DNA from 2 places in the Bradyrhizobium sp. UFLA05-153 genome. Region 1 is predicted to be linked to the other one. Evidence: predicted binding sites of a transcription regulator. Region 1 holds the regulator's gene; the other holds the start of a gene.
What was found. Region 1 encodes LexA, which represses DNA repair genes until DNA is damaged. Its sites were predicted from a motif close to TGTTCNNNNTGTGTTCNG; they were not measured.

Region 1 (7,515 bases):
GGGCCGATCGAGACGCTGCCGTTGCGCGCGCATGCGGCTCGTCTTCTCCTTGAGTGCCTCGATCTCCTCGTCGAGCTTTGCGCTCCTGGATTTCGGCGGCTCATCGCCGCGCAGCTTCTCGAGCGCCTTCTCGACCGACAGCTTTGAAGTCTCTGCCATCAGGGTTCTCCCGGACGTCTCCTGACGCGCCTTTCGTGCTGTGGCGCGCGGCAATTCTGAGCCGGAGGCGGGACGACGCGATATTGTCCCAAAGGGCATCCCGCCATCCTGCTGCTGGAGCGACATTTCCATCTCCACCTTCGTGATCACCCCTTTTGCCTCGACGCCCGCACTCGGCTAGAACGCAACGCGACCTGTCCTTACGATTTGCTCTGCAGGAGTTTTGCCCGTGGCCCTGATGCCGGTGTCCGATGCCCTCGCCGCGGTGCTTGCGGGCGTCGTGCCCGTGGCTGAGGAGATGGTCGCGCTGGATGCAGCCTACCACCGCGTGCTCGCGCGCGACGTCGCGGCCAGGCGCACGCAGCCGCCGCAGGCGATGTCGGCGATGGACGGCTATGCGGTGCGCGCCACCGACGCGGCGAAGGTGGGCGCAGAGATCACCGTGATCGGCGAGGTCGCGGCCGGCCGGCCGTTTGCGGGAACGGTCGGCGCGAGCCAGGCGGTGCGGATCTTCACCGGCGGCGTGGTGCCCGATGGCGCGGACGCGGTGGTGATCCAGGAGGACACCGTCGCTGACGGCAAGCGCGTCACGATCAAGGAGGCCGCGATCGTCGGACGGCACATCCGCCCCGCCGGCGTCGATTTCCGCGAGGGCGACGTGCTGCTCCGACAGGGAGCCCGGCTGACCGAACGCGACCTCTCACTCGCCGCCGGCATGAACCATCCGGAGCTTGCCGTCCGCCGCCGGCCCAGGGTCGCGATTCTCGCGACCGGCGACGAACTGGTGATGCCGGGCTCGACGCCCGGCGCGGGCCAGATCGTTTTTTCCAACGGCTACGCCTTGCACGCGCTGGCGCGGGCCGAGGGCGCCGAAACGTTCGATCTCGGCATTGCAGCCGATACCGTTGCGGCGACCACCGCCGGTATCCGCCGGGCCCGCGAGAGCGGCGCCGACATCCTGATCACGACCGGCGGGGCCTCGGTCGGCGACCACGATCTGGTCAGGCCTGCGCTTCAAGCCGAAGGCTTCGAAATGGCGTTCTGGAAAATCGCGATGCGGCCGGGCAAGCCCATGATGCACGGCCATCTCGGCGCGATGCGGGTGATCGGCCTGCCCGGCAATCCGGTGTCGTCCTATGTCTGCGGCTTCCTGTTCATGGTGCCGTTGATTCGCGCGCTTGCGGGCCGCTCGCGCGTTCATCACCGCCTCGAGCGCGCCGTGCTCGGGCGCGACGTCGGGCCCAACGATGTCCGCGAGGACTATCTGCGCGCCAGGCTCGAGGAGCGCGAGGACGGCACGCTCGTGGCCGTTCCGGTCAACCACCAGGACTCCTCGCTGCTTGCGAATCTCGCTATGGCACAGGCACTTCTCGTGCGCGCGCCATTCGCGCCAAAGGCCGAAGCAGGCACGCCTTGCGAGGTGTTGCGGCTGCCCTTGTGAGTGCGATCTGATTCGCGCGTGACGCGAACTTCGCCGCGTTCACACAAAATTAAGTGGTTGCGGAACACATATCGAACATATAGTGTCCGTTCATGATTTGTTTCGAGCATCTAGCGGCTTCTGCTGAATCTGACGTCTCGGAATCGAACGACATCAACCGGGGGACTTGGTCGAGATGTTAACGCGCAAACAATACGAGCTTCTGCGGTTCATCAGTGAGCGCCTCAAGGAAAGCGGCGTGCCGCCCTCCTTCGACGAAATGAAGGACGCGCTCGATCTGCGCTCGAAGTCGGGCATCCATCGCCTGATCACCGCGCTGGAAGAGCGCGGCTTCATCCGTCGCCTGCCCAACCGCGCGCGCGCCATCGAGGTCATCAAGCTGCCCGAGCTTCAGGCTGCAGGCGCCGGCCGCCGCGGCTTCACGCCGAGCGTCATCGAAGGCAATCTCGGCAAGGTGCGGGGCCCAAGCGCTACTGTCGACGAGGGCGAGCGTCCGGTCGCCGTGCCCGTGATGGGACGGATCGCGGCCGGCACGCCGATCGAGGCGTTGCAGACCCGCAGCCACACCATCAGCGTACCGCCGGACCTGCTCGGCTCGGGCGAGCACTATGCGCTCGAAGTGCGCGGCGATTCGATGGTCGACGCCGGCATCCTGGATGGCGACATGGCGCTGATCCAGCGCAACGAGACCGCGGATACCGGCGACATCGTGGTGGCGCTGATCGACGACGAGGAAGCGACGCTCAAGCGCTTCCGCCGCCGCGGTGCGTCGATCGCGTTGGAGCCCGCGAACACCGCCTATGAGGTGCGCATCCTGCCGCCGAACCGGGTGAAGATTCAGGGCAAGCTGATCGGGCTGTACCGGAAGTACTGATTGCCCGGCAGATTGCCGGCCATCGCGCAGCGACGCGGGCGGACGGATTGTCCGCTCCGGCGGAATGGTGTTTCCGCTTCCACCGCGATTATCCTCACACCTGCGCAGAGCTAATCCTCAAGCACCGCAAGCGCGAATGCGCGGTGCACGATAAAGAGGAAAAAACCGTGCGACAGATGATTTTGGGCGTGTTCTCGGCGGCCTTGCTCGCGGGCTCGGCCTCCGCGAGCGATGCAGCGCAACACCACTGTGCCATCCGCAAGACGGAGCACGCGGTAACCAGCGCGCCATTCCGCAATTCCAACAATGCGATCGCACCCGCGCCGCAGGTGAGCTGGCCCTATTCAGGGTACTCCGCTCCTGCCGGCCGCTGATGGAAGCTCGCGTGAGTGAATGGTGTGAACCAAGATAGACTAACAGCGAGAGGCTTTGTTCCTGGTTTGCCGGGAAAGATAATGTGATCGGGCGACGCGCACACGGGCCGCAGATTTGCCCACAAACGCGATACACTCGAAGGCTTCCAACTCTGATAGAGGCCTGCGCCTCCGGGGGGGCGCGGACCTGCTATCTCGCATGAGGAGCACTCCGATGTGTGACTACAGCCTACATGCCGTTGCGACCCGCCCCGCTCAAGTCGGCGAGACGATCGTCACGACAACCTTCCGCGGCACCTCGACGCGTGGATTTGCGTCGGAGCGTGATCTCTCGGTTGCCGTCTGCCTCCTGCCGGGCACCGAGCTCGCCTTCGCCGACAACGTCCGCTACGACAATCGCTGGATCTGGACACGCACCGTCAATTCCCGCGTCGGCAAGTTCGGCAAGGTCGATCCGCACATTCCCGATCGTCATCATGATGCGATCGAATTCCCCGACGGCAACTACGTGCTGGTGACGCAGCTCGTCGAGGGACAGCGTGCCACCGTTCTGCAATTGCCGGTGACGCAGCCGCTCGGCGAGAAGACAGAGCAGCCCGCCGTCGAGCAGCACACGACCACGACGCCTACGACACGCCTGCCGATCGGCTGACGCGTCTTTCAATCCTCGGCCTGCAGGTCGGCCTCCGACGGCGTAGCGTCCTTGCTGCGTGGAGTAGCCGGCCGCGGTGCGAGGCTGAGCTCGAAATCGCTATCGCCGGCCTCAGCCGGCGACCAGGGGCGGTTTGCGCCCCTTGCTTTCACCGTTTGCAGCGTGAAACCGTCGCCCTCGCGCGATAGGGTGAGCGCGCCTTGCGTCTTCAGACGCTCGCGATCCACGACCATTGCCGCGCAATCGGTTGCTGCCGGCTTCGCCGTCACCACCAGCGCGGCGCGGCTGCAATCATCCGCCAGCGCGTCGACACGCAGCGAGAGCGCGACCAGACGACCATCAGCGAGCGGCGTCACGCAGCCGGCCTCGTCGCATGAGACGCCGTCGGCGAGCGAGGTAGCGGTTGCGCTGCGCGGATCGGCATCGGCTGCAAGCCACTCCTTGAGGAGAAAATTGTCCTTGCCGGTTCGGATCAGGTGCAGTTGGCGGTCCCTGCCGCGCACCGCGACGCTGTGGCCGTCGCCCGCGATCAGGATGTCGGGCTGGCGCACGTGCAGCGTCGAACCAATCGAGAGCGCGAGCACGATGGCGCCCGTCCAGCGCAGCGGCGTGCGCAACAGGCCCATCACGATGAGGCCGATGCTGGCGGCAATCAGCGGACCGGTGCCGAACGCGGCGATGCGGCCGACCGCGCCCGGCAACGCCGCGACCCAGCGCGTCACAACGACCATCCAGTCGATGCCGATCCCCATCAGCCACCAGAACACGCCATCGAGCCCGAACGGCGCTGCGATCAACCCCAAAAGTCCGGCGGGCATCACCAGCGCCGAGACCACCGGCATCGCCGCGAGATTGGCGAGCACCCCGTAAGGCGTGACGCGGTGGAAATGGAAGGCGGCATAAGGTGTCGTCGCAAGCCCCGCGATCAGCGAGGCCATCAGCAGCATGACGAGCTCGCGGCCGCCCCACAGCGCGATGCGCGCTGTAGCGGAGTGATCGGGCGAGGCAAACAGGTTCGGCATACCGATGTGCACCAGCGCGACGAGGCCGAGAGTCGCAGCAAACGACATCTGGAAGCTCGGATGCACGAGAGCCTCCGGCGCGACCGCGAGCACGATCATCGCGGCAACCGCGAGCGTGCGGAAGGTGATGGCACGCCGATCAACCATCACCGCGATCAGCACCACCGCCGTCATGAAGAACGAGCGCTGCGTTGCAACCTCCGCGCCGGACAGCAGCAGGTAAAATGCGGCCGCCACCAGCGCAGCCGCAGCCGACCATTTCTTGATCGGATAGCCCACTGCAAATCCCGGGATCAGCGCCAGCAGCGCGCGCACCGCAAAGAACACCACGCCGGCGACGACGGCCATGTGATAGCCGGAGATCGACAGCACGTGCCCGAGGCCCGAGATGAACATGGCATCGTTCACGGGCTCGGTGATTGCGTCGCGCCGCCCCGTGAGGAGCGCGGTGGCGATCGCGCGGTTGTCGCCGTCGAGCGTGGCGCGGATGCGCGCGTCGATCGCGTCGCGCAGGCCTTGCATGATCGCAGCATAGCGCAGCCGCAGGCCTCCGGTCTCCGGTGGCTCAGCGACCGTGATCGCCCCCATCGCAAAGCCTGACGCGCCGATGCCCTGAAAAAACATGTCGCGAGCGAAATCGTAGCTGCCGGGCCGCAAGGGCGCGAGCGGCGGCATCAGGCGCGCCTTGAGTTGCACGAAGCTGCCGACCTCCGGTGCCGTGCCCTTGCGCACCGACAGCCGCACACGCTCGAGCTGGATGTCGCCGCGCGGCGCCTCCATCGCACTCACCCGAAGCACGAAGCGGTCGGTGCGCTCGCGGATATCGCGCGTCTCTACGAAGCCGGACAGCGCCACCGAATAGAGCGGCTTCGCCAGCACGGTGTGCGCGATGCGCGCGGTCTTCCAGGTCGCCGTGGCAAAACCTGCGGCGATCGCTGCGATCATGATGGCGGGTGCGAACAACCGGCTCCGCCGCAACAGCACGCTAGCCACCATGAGCACCAGCGCCGTGATCACGGCGACCGAGAGCACGGGTTCGTGGTCGGCGGCAAAATAGAGAGCAATTCCGGTACCGAAGGCCACGGGCACCCACGGCAGCAGCCGCCCCGCGCCGGCTTCCGCCCTGGCCCATCCACGCAACGTCTCGGCCAGCGACGACCACGCGCCAAAGCCCGCCGGCACAAGGCCGCCGGCCGAAGCCGCACGGCCTACAGGCCATGTCCCGGCGATCCCTTGCGAGCGGTGTGGCCGGGAAGGCTCCGCCATTCCTGCACCTTACAATACGCGACGGGTGCGGAGGCTACCGGAAGGTGTTGGGACGCGAATAGCGGAACGGAAAGGGAACCAGCTCGAGGACCGCTACTTTTCCTCTTCCATCGTCACGGCAACCGCCGCCTTGGCGGAGAGCCGGACCTTGTTGCCCTCGACATCGGCAACGAGGCCCTTGTCGATGAAGTGATGATGGCCCTTGTGGCTGCCCTCACCGCTGTCCTTCCTGGTCAGCTTGATGCGGTTGCCTTCGACACGGTCGACGGTACCGATATGAACGCCGTCGGCGCCGATCACTTCCATATGTTCTGCGATGTTTTGCATGCCAGTATCCTTCTCTGGTCCCCTCACAACGCCTGGAACCCCTTTTCTGTTCGTTGCCCTTGCGGCCTCCTTCGCAAACGCGCCGTGTCAGGTCGATTGCGCCGAAAGTCTCATAAGTTGCCAGCCCCTGGTGGGACTACACTATGTGTTCCCCGCCTCCCCGACAGACGGGCAAGGCAGTGGTGGCTCGCGGTTCTAAGGCCGCTGGAGCTCTCCTCAGGTGACGGAAAACGCGCCTGAGGTCAGACGTTGCAGACGCAACTCTTTGAACTGACGCCTGCAACGCCGCGCATCACGCTCTTCCCGCGAGAAGATGACCGCTGAAACAAGCGAGGAGACGTTATGAAACGATAGGAGTTGCACATGCAGGTACCGAGTGATTTTCGCCGCGTGATCATTGCTGCATCGGTGGGAAACGTCATCGAATGGTATGACTTCTATATCTTTGGCAGCCTGGCCGCGGTTCTGTCGGTCAAGTTCTTCGAGCAATCCCACCCGGTTGCAGCCCTGCTCAGCACGATCGCGCTTTTCACCGCAGGATTTCTGATCCGTCCGCTGGGGGCGTTCCTGTTCGGATGGATGGGTGACCGGGTCGGCCGCAAATATACGTTTCTCATTACGCTCAGCGGAATGGGACTAGGCACAGGCGCGATCGGATTGATCCCGACCTACCAGTCGATCGGCCTGACAGCCGCGTTCGTTCTGTTCGGTCTGCGCATGATTCAGGGCCTGTGCCTTGGCGGCGAATATGGCGGTGCCATTACCTACGTTGCCGAGCATGTGCCGGACGACAAGCGCGGCTACTACACCGGCTGGCTGCAGACCTCTCCGACGCTCGGCATCGTGGTATCGCTGGCCGTGATCGTCCTCACGCGGACCTATGCCGGCACTGAGGCCTTCGACGCATGGGCGTGGCGCGTTCCGTTCCTGCTGTCCTTCCTGCTGGTGGCGATCGCGATCTATATCCGACTCCAGCTCCAGGAGACGCCGATCTTCCAGGAGATCAGGGCCCGCGGCCAGATGACGACGAATCCGTGGAAAGAGGCCTTCCTCAGTTCGAACATCAAATATATTGGGATCGCCACTGTGGTCCTGATCGGACAGGGCGTGGTCTGGTACAGCGGTCAGTTCTGGGCGCTGTACTTCCTGCAGCAGGTCTCCAAGGTGGACGCGCTGACCTCCGCCTACATCGTGGGAGCCGCCCTGCTCATTGCAACGCCGAGCCTGATCTTCTTTGGCTGGCTGTCGGATCAGATCGGCCGCAAGCCAGTGATCCTCGGCGGCATGCTGCTCGCCGCGGTCACGTATTATCCGCTGTATCTGTGGTTGGGAACGGTGACGCAGCCCGGAAACATCAACTACGCAACCGCGACCTTCATCATCTTCATCCTCGTTTGCTA
Region 2 (7,515 bases), on a different contig from region 1:
CACCTCCGCGGAACGACGACGTCGGGAATGGTCCAGCGGTCGCTTTGGCCCGAAACTAATCTTCGTAATCAAGGAGGCTGTATACAAAGCATATTCGCCAGAAACCGGTGAATTCCTGGATTTTCAAGATGTCAGTGTCAGAACGGGCGACCAGAGTGGGTTTTTCGAGGCGGAGATCATCAATCCGGAAAAACCTATGAATTTCGGCAGTCGAACTATCAATGGAATTTATCTCCCGTTTCTTGGAGGCATTCTTGCATTGGCTGTGCGATTTCGAGGCTCGTAAGTCGCGCTGCGAAACTTGTCAACGTTGCCCGGAGCCTTGGCATGGAAATGATCTTCGATCTCGCAGGCGCTATACAGTTGGTACTGCAGCCAGCCGCTGCTGACGATGATGATCGTCCCTTCGTTCACGTCAGACATCGAAGAGGAGGGGAGTATGGACCGGGTGTTTCTCGCGCCTGAACGTAACCAATCGCTCGATATCGTTAAGCAGCTCAATCTGCTCAGCGAATTGGATAAGGGCAAAGCGGGCGCCATCAGGGATTCTGTCGTGGTTTTCGTTCCCGAAGAATCGCCAGCAGCTTGGCGGTGCTCGCCAAGCCAGCGCCCGCCACAATTCCCAATTCGTCCATGTGGACACGCAGGGCAGACAGTCGGGCTACGCTGCCTCATCAGCATTTTCCGCCTTCACAAATCGTGCCGGTGGCTTGTAGTTCGACAGAGATAACCAGTACGAACCGCATTGTGAGCCGGGTGCCGGCCTCACAAATCGGTTCTGCATTCGCGGCATCCGACTTGTTCGGCTGCGACCATAGGCAGAGCCGCGCGGACCACTGCCTGGCAGACACTATAGCTGGCTTCAGTTGTGGAGCCGGGGCGTTACGGGCGAACGGCGCCGACTCTTCAACACCTCTTCCTTCTCGGTGGAAAGGTCTCCCCGATTTTGGCGGCGGCCGACTGATCGGCGCGTCTTGGGGGTGGCAATTCGCTACATCACCGTCGGGTTGACGCCCGAAGCGGCCGATACGGTGCTCGGCCTCGTCCGAGGACAGCGCACCGGCAAATCAAGGAAATGTTAACCATTTAACCGAATGATCTGTAAGGAGATATTGAATTGTTCTTGATTTGTTCTTCGCGGGTTGCTACCATCCTCCAGACGCTTTTGGTGGACTTCGACTCTGTTTGATTCGACGCCGCCGCAGGGGGTAGCTAGGGTTGGACGATGAACCTTCTCGCACGAATGAATGACGGGCCGGCCGTACGGTCAATCTCGCCGCGTAGGGAGTTGGGTGCCTACGAAGCGCTGTGGCTTGAGAAGGGGGCTACCTTCAAAACGATCGCCGAGAAATTCGCATCGGACCCGACTGCTGTCCCTTCCGACTTCGTTTCAGGTGCTGTGGCGGACGTTCGCGCATCGGAAGTTCTGGCTGCGCTCAAGAAGGCAGGCGTATCTAGGTTCGGAACTCGGCTGAATCTCACTGGCAACTATCCTCCGAAGCTCCGGGATGCAAGACATCCGGTGGAAATGCTCTATTTCCAAGGTGCTTGGGAGTTCGTCGAGACGCGATGCGTTGCCGTCGTGGGGAGCCGCAATCCTAGCGAAGATGGAAAATCGCGTGCGGCGAGGCTCTCACGCGCGTTGGTCGAGCGCGGCTTTACGGTTGTGTCGGGCCTGGCAACCGGCATCGACACTGCAGCTCATACAGCGGCGATCGAGGCGAAGGGCCACACCATCGCTGTGATCGGCACGCCGATCGGGACCTATTACCCGAAGGAGAATCAGCCGCTCCAGCGCAGGATCGCGGAGGAACATCTGCTCATTTCTCAGGTGCCAGTGCTCCGGTACGCTAGTCAGCACGTTCCGCAGAACAAGCTGTTTTTCCCTGAGCGCAACGTCACGATGAGCGCTCTCACCAAGGGGACGATCATCGTCGAGGCCAGCGACACAAGCGGGACGCTCACGCAGGCTCGCGCGGCCTTGCAGCAAGGCCGCAAGCTGTTCATTCTCGATTCCTGCTTCAAGCGAGATGACATCACTTGGCCGGCGAACTTCGAGAAGAGGGGCGCGATCCGTGTCCGCGATCTCGCCGATATCTGGGGCGCGTTAGGTGATTGCACGCCTTCTCCAGCAAATTGACGAGACCAACCGCAGAGACCACTGGTACCTCGACGAGGGTGACGATTGTCACTACCTCTACGAATATACGGCCCGTTTGGGTTGGCGCGGCGGCGAGACCAATCAGCTCATTCACAATCTTCAGAAGAAGCGAGGCGACGGTGGGTACAATATAAGGCCGCGGCAATCGCTAGATGCGCGAACGATCTGTCAGCGGTTTTAAACGCCGAATGGTTGGCCCAAGCCACGATTGTTCCGGTTCCGCCATCGAAGATGAAAACCGATCCCGCCTACGATGATCGTATGGTGCAGGTCTGCAGAGGAGTCCGCGCCCCGGCGCCTCCCGACGTCAGGGAGTTAGTCGAGCAGATCCTCGACGAACACTTTCAAGGGCGGCAACCGGATGTCGCCAACCGAGCTCAAGCAGAACTACAGGATCGCGGAAAACCAACTGCAGAACCTGCGCGGTATCGTGGGCATCGTCGACGACGTCCTCACGACAGGCTCCCATTTCAAAGCCGTCAAGGAGATGATTCTTGAGCGCGCTCCGCAGACGCGCGTAATTGGACTCTTCGTTGCCAGACGAGCGCTCGCAGATCCATTTAACGAAGTGCCGATCGAAGACCTACTGGGGTGAACGATTGTCACCCACAGGCCGCTGCGGTAGAGCCGGCTCCGCCGGCGTACGGGCGTGCCTGGACATGTTTCATGCCACGGCCCGATCTTCCTTGGAAACGCCGCGTGCGACAATCTTTAGGGCGTCATCTGGTAGCGGCCGCTGCAGGCCTTCGCTTCGTCCCATGGTGCGCGTCAAGCCATAGACTTAGGTACGGTCCCGGGGCTGACTTCGACTTGGTGCCCCGGTCTCCATTGAAGATCGTCCAGATGCCGTACAGCGGATTCCTTCATGCACTGGATACTGATCACCGCTCAACAGCGGCCTGGTCCAGATCGCGCTCGCATGCTGTCGCCGAGATCTTGGACTGCACGCCAAGCTTTCCTCGCGAGCAAGTGCACATATACGCCGGTATACTCGACTATACGCAGGTATAAGTGCGCCACCGATAGGACGGTGCGCAAGGGAATTCTTAATTGAGATTCGATACGACCATTCATGTTGGATTCAAGCGGCGGTTGGAATTATGTGGCACAATCGGATATCAAGTCTCGCCCTGGCATTATCCGTCCCAGCAGCAACAGTTGCGGCTAATGCAGATGCGCTATCACTTCACTTCTGGGCCGGACTCCTTCTCGGCGGTTTGATGTTGGTCCTTTCCTTCGTGACGTCTACGAGACGGGAGGTGGCAGCAGTGACCTTGGACGAAGCGATGGCGATCAAAGCTTTCGAGTCGATCAAAGATGGTATTACAATTTATGATGCCGACCGGTGTGTACTCGGCAACGACGCCGCAGCTCACATGCTCGGGCTATCCAATGGAGAAGAACTGAGAGGATTGGATATCGCTTCGCTCTCCCTGGATCCTCAGCCGAACGGCAAGACTGTTGCGCAGATGTTCGAAGAGACCAATGAGGTTGTGATGAGGTCAGGCCACGTCGCGATCGAGTGGTGGCTTCGGCGCAAAGATCAGACCTCCATTCCAGTCAGGATAAGTCTTGTCGTTTCGAAATTCAGAGGCCGTCCTATAGTCGTGTGTGTCTGGCAGGACATAACCGACCTGGTTCGTATGCGCGAAGAAAGGCTGAGTCTTGCAAGGAGATTCGATAGCGATGTGTCGCGGGTCGTCGAAGTTGTAGCGAGCTCAATGCATGATATGCAAGCGGTTGCATCGGAAATTACAGCTTCAACGGACGATGTCTGTCATCGCGCTAAAGCCATGACAGGAATGGTGAAAAAGACCGAAGAAAACTCCGCTGCCGTGTCTTCGGCGGCTCAAGAATTCTCAGCCTCGATCAATGAAATCAGCCGACAAGTTTCGACAGCAGCGAACATTTCGCACACTGCGCGCGACAAGACCGTACACGCTGAAACAACATTAAGTGAGCTCGTTGCGTCGGTGACGAAGGTCAGTAGCGTCGTCCAAATGATCGAGAGCATAGCATCGCAAACCAATTTGCTGGCGCTCAACGCCACCATCGAGGCAGCACGAGCTGGCGAAGCGGGTCGAGGCTTTGCAGTAGTCGCGGGGGAAGTGAAGAACCTCGCTGCGCAGGCAGCAAAGGCGACTAGCGAGGTTGATACTCAAATTCTCGCCATCCAACAAAGGACGGAACTGGCGACTGCGGCGATGGCTGACATCGCTGACATAGTCGACAAGGTGCAGGAGATCTCGAGCAGCATATCGGCGGCGATAGAGGAGCAATCGATTGTGACGAACGACATCTCAAGAAGTATCACCAATATCAGCGCTGATATGCGCGAAACGTCTCGAGATATTGACCAACTGAACGATGCATCGCGCGCCTCTGGCTCATCGGCGGGTCGGGCGGTTGGGAAGATGTCGCATTTGAGCAGCAATATCGCTTCATTGCAGGGGCAGGTCAGCGACTTCTTGATCAAGATAAGAGCGTAGTTCGGCGCGCTCAGTTCAGTACGGGTCAAAGAGCCAATTGGCGATGAACGTTTGCCGAGCTTGACGTAGCTCGGCAAGGCGCATGTTGATCAGTCAGATCGATAAGGTTCAGCTGCAAAGACTAAAGCGCGATGAGATGAATCGTCATCGCGCTTTAGGTTCTTGTTTGAGTATGATCTTTTCGGAAAACCGCTTCTCACTTTTTCGGATCATGCTCTAGTTCGACGTAAGCGGACACCCAAATGAGCGGTACACGCTTTGATTGTCTAGCTCACGAGTTTGTAAGATTATTTTTGGAAAGAATATCATCGCCTGATGTCAGAAAGGCTCGGTAAGCCTGCTGGATCCCGTCTTTCAGGGAGATTTTCGCGCTCCAGCCCAGCGTTGCGAGCCGGCTGACGTCGAGCAACTTGCGCGGCGTACCGTCGGGGCGCGAGGCATCAAACGTGATCTCGCCCTGATAGTCGGTGACGTCCGCGACGAGCCGGGCGAATTCCACGATCGTGATGTCTTCGCCGGTGCCGATATTAATCAACTCCGCACCCGAATAGCTCTTCATGAGGTGGACGCAGGCATCCGCCATGTCGTCGACATAGAGAAATTCGCGGCGCGGCGTACCGGTGCCCCACACTGTGACGCTTTTTGCACCCACGAGCTTGGCTTCGTGAAAGCGGCGGATCAGGGCTGCGACTACGTGGCTATATTCGGGGTGGTAGTTGTCGCCAGGGCCGTACAGGTTGCTCGGCATCACACTGATGAAGTCGCTTCCGTACTGACTGCGATAGGCTTCCACCATCTTGATGCCGGCGATCTTGGCGATCGCATAGGGCTCATTGGTTGGCTCCAGCGAACCGGACAGCACCATGTCCTCGCGCAATGGCTGGGGAGCAAGTTTTGGATAGATGCAGGAGGAGCCCAGGAACATCAGCTTCTCGACCTCATTGAGATGAGCCGCGTGGATCACATTCGCGGCGATCGCAATGTTGTCGTAAATGAACTCGGCGCGCAGTGTATCATTTGCGACGATGCCGCCGACCTTGGCGGCAGCCAAGAACACGACTTGCGGCCGCGTCTTGGCGAACCAGCCGAACACCTGGGCCTGGTTGCGAAGATCGACCTCGCTTCGTTCCGAAGTGACGAGCCGCACGTCTTCTTGCGCAAGCCGGCGCATCAGCGCGGCCCCGACCATGCCACGATGGCCGGCGACATAGACCGTCTTGCCCTTCAGTTCAAACGGAGTGGCGGCCACCGGCGGCCTCCCGCTTCGCTTCGTCGAGGTCGCTCGCCATCATCTCCTGCACGAGCTGCGCAAAGCTGCGCTTCGGCTTCCAGCCGAGTTGCTGGCGCGCCTTGCTGGCATCGCCAATGAGAAGATCAACCTCCGTCGGGCGGAAATAGCTCGGATCGATCCGGACCACCGCCTTACTGCTCTTGGTATCGATGCCAGTTTCCTCGACGCCTTTGCCGCGCCATTCGATGCGGCGGCCAACCTCGGCGAATGCGAGCTCGACCATCTCGCGCACCGACCGCGTCTCGCCGGTCGCGAGGACGAAATCATCGGGCTTGTCCGCCTGCAGGATCATGTGCATGCCTTCGACGTAGTCGCGGGCATGCCCCCAGTCGCGCTTGGCTTCGAGATTGCCGAGATAGAGCGTCTCCTCGAGACCCACCTCAATGCGGGCGACGGCGCGGGTGATCTTACGGGTGACAAAAGTCTCGCCGCGAATTGGGCTCTCGTGATTGAACAGGATGCCGTTACTTGCGAACATGCCATAAGCTTCGCGGTAGTTCACCGTAATCCAATAGCCGTAGAGCTTGGCCACACCATAGGGCGAGCGCGGATAAAACGGCGTGGTCTCTTTCTGGGGGATTTCCTGAACCAGGCCGTAAAGCTCGGACGTCGAAGCCTGGTAGAAGCGCGTCTCTTTCTCCAAGCCAAGAATCCGGATCGCCTCGAGTAGGCGCAGCACACCGATCGCGTCGGCGTTTGCGGTATATTCCGGGCTTTCAAAGCTGACGCCGACATGGCTCTGGGCGGCAAGATTGTAGATCTCGGTCGGTCTGATCTGCTGGACCAGGCGGATCAGATTGGTCGAGTCGGTCATGTCGCCGTAGTGCATGAGAAACGGCGCGGTCCCGACATGCCGGTCCTGATAGAGATGATCGACGCGCGCGGTGTTGAAGGAAGAGGACCGCCGCTTGATACCATGCACGATATAGCCGAGCGATAGGAGATATTCGGAGAGATAGGCGCCATCCTGCCCGGTCACGCCGGTGATCAAGGCGACACGCCGTTGAGAGTTTTGGTTAGTCAAATTTCACCCTGATGCAAACGAACCGATCGGTTTCCTCACCTCCGGCTGCAGGTACTTGCCGGGAGCTGAACCGTTCCGCGGTGATAAAGAAATGGGCGCTGAAGGACAATAGACGTTTATAGCGATGATTTTGCGGAGATTTTTCGCCTGGACCTGCGGTTCGCTATGCTGGGAAGGTGTTCGGAACAGCTGCGCCAAGGCCGTCCCGGCATGGCGCTAGAGGCATTGAACGCAGTTTCGAACCCGGATCGGCAATTGCTGCCTCGTCACCATGCTATTCGAGTGCCGAAAATCGCTGAGCAATCAAAGATAGGTAAAGCTGTGAGGTGTGACACGACGCGAGCGAGTGAAATCCGTCGAAAAACGCAACCAAGTGCGGAATTTATGCGCCGATAGCGAGCTCCTCGCATTAATCAAAGTCCAAAGTTAGCTACCATACGGTACGGACTCTAACCTTTGCGCGGGCCGGTTGCTTGGGAGCCGCTAAAGAGATTGACGCGGGTAGAGCCCATCTTGAAATTCGGCGAAGCGGCATGGCAGCAGAATACGG

Region 2: Q2941_RS42820 (DNA-processing protein DprA) is a predicted target of LexA. The motif match lies at 1,119-1,136, and genes of this name have one in related genera.

What each region holds. Positions count from the first base shown of each region.
Region 1 is NZ_JBBIAM010000088.1:3,941-11,455, reverse strand. Features, by position in the region: gene Q2941_RS36140 (hypothetical protein) at 1-159, opposite strand, end outside; gene Q2941_RS36135 (molybdopterin molybdotransferase MoeA) at 389-1,600, shown strand; gene lexA (transcriptional repressor LexA) at 1,776-2,474, shown strand; gene Q2941_RS36125 (hypothetical protein) at 2,522-2,848, shown strand; gene Q2941_RS36120 (hypothetical protein) at 3,063-3,500, shown strand; gene Q2941_RS36115 (ComEC/Rec2 family competence protein) at 3,509-5,788, opposite strand; gene Q2941_RS36110 (DUF2171 domain-containing protein) at 5,882-6,115, opposite strand; gene Q2941_RS36105 (MFS transporter) at 6,473-7,515, shown strand, end outside.
Region 2 is NZ_JBBIAM010000130.1:17,158-24,672, reverse strand. Features, by position in the region: partial or broken gene Q2941_RS42825 (4'-phosphopantetheinyl transferase family protein) at 1-286, shown strand, start outside; gene Q2941_RS42820 (DNA-processing protein DprA) at 1,226-2,140, shown strand; gene Q2941_RS42815 (hypothetical protein) at 2,523-2,756, shown strand; partial or broken gene Q2941_RS42810 (SOS response-associated peptidase) at 2,826-2,929, opposite strand; gene Q2941_RS42805 (methyl-accepting chemotaxis protein) at 3,421-4,650, shown strand; gene fcl (GDP-L-fucose synthase) at 4,922-5,899, opposite strand; gene gmd (GDP-mannose 4,6-dehydratase) at 5,880-6,965, opposite strand.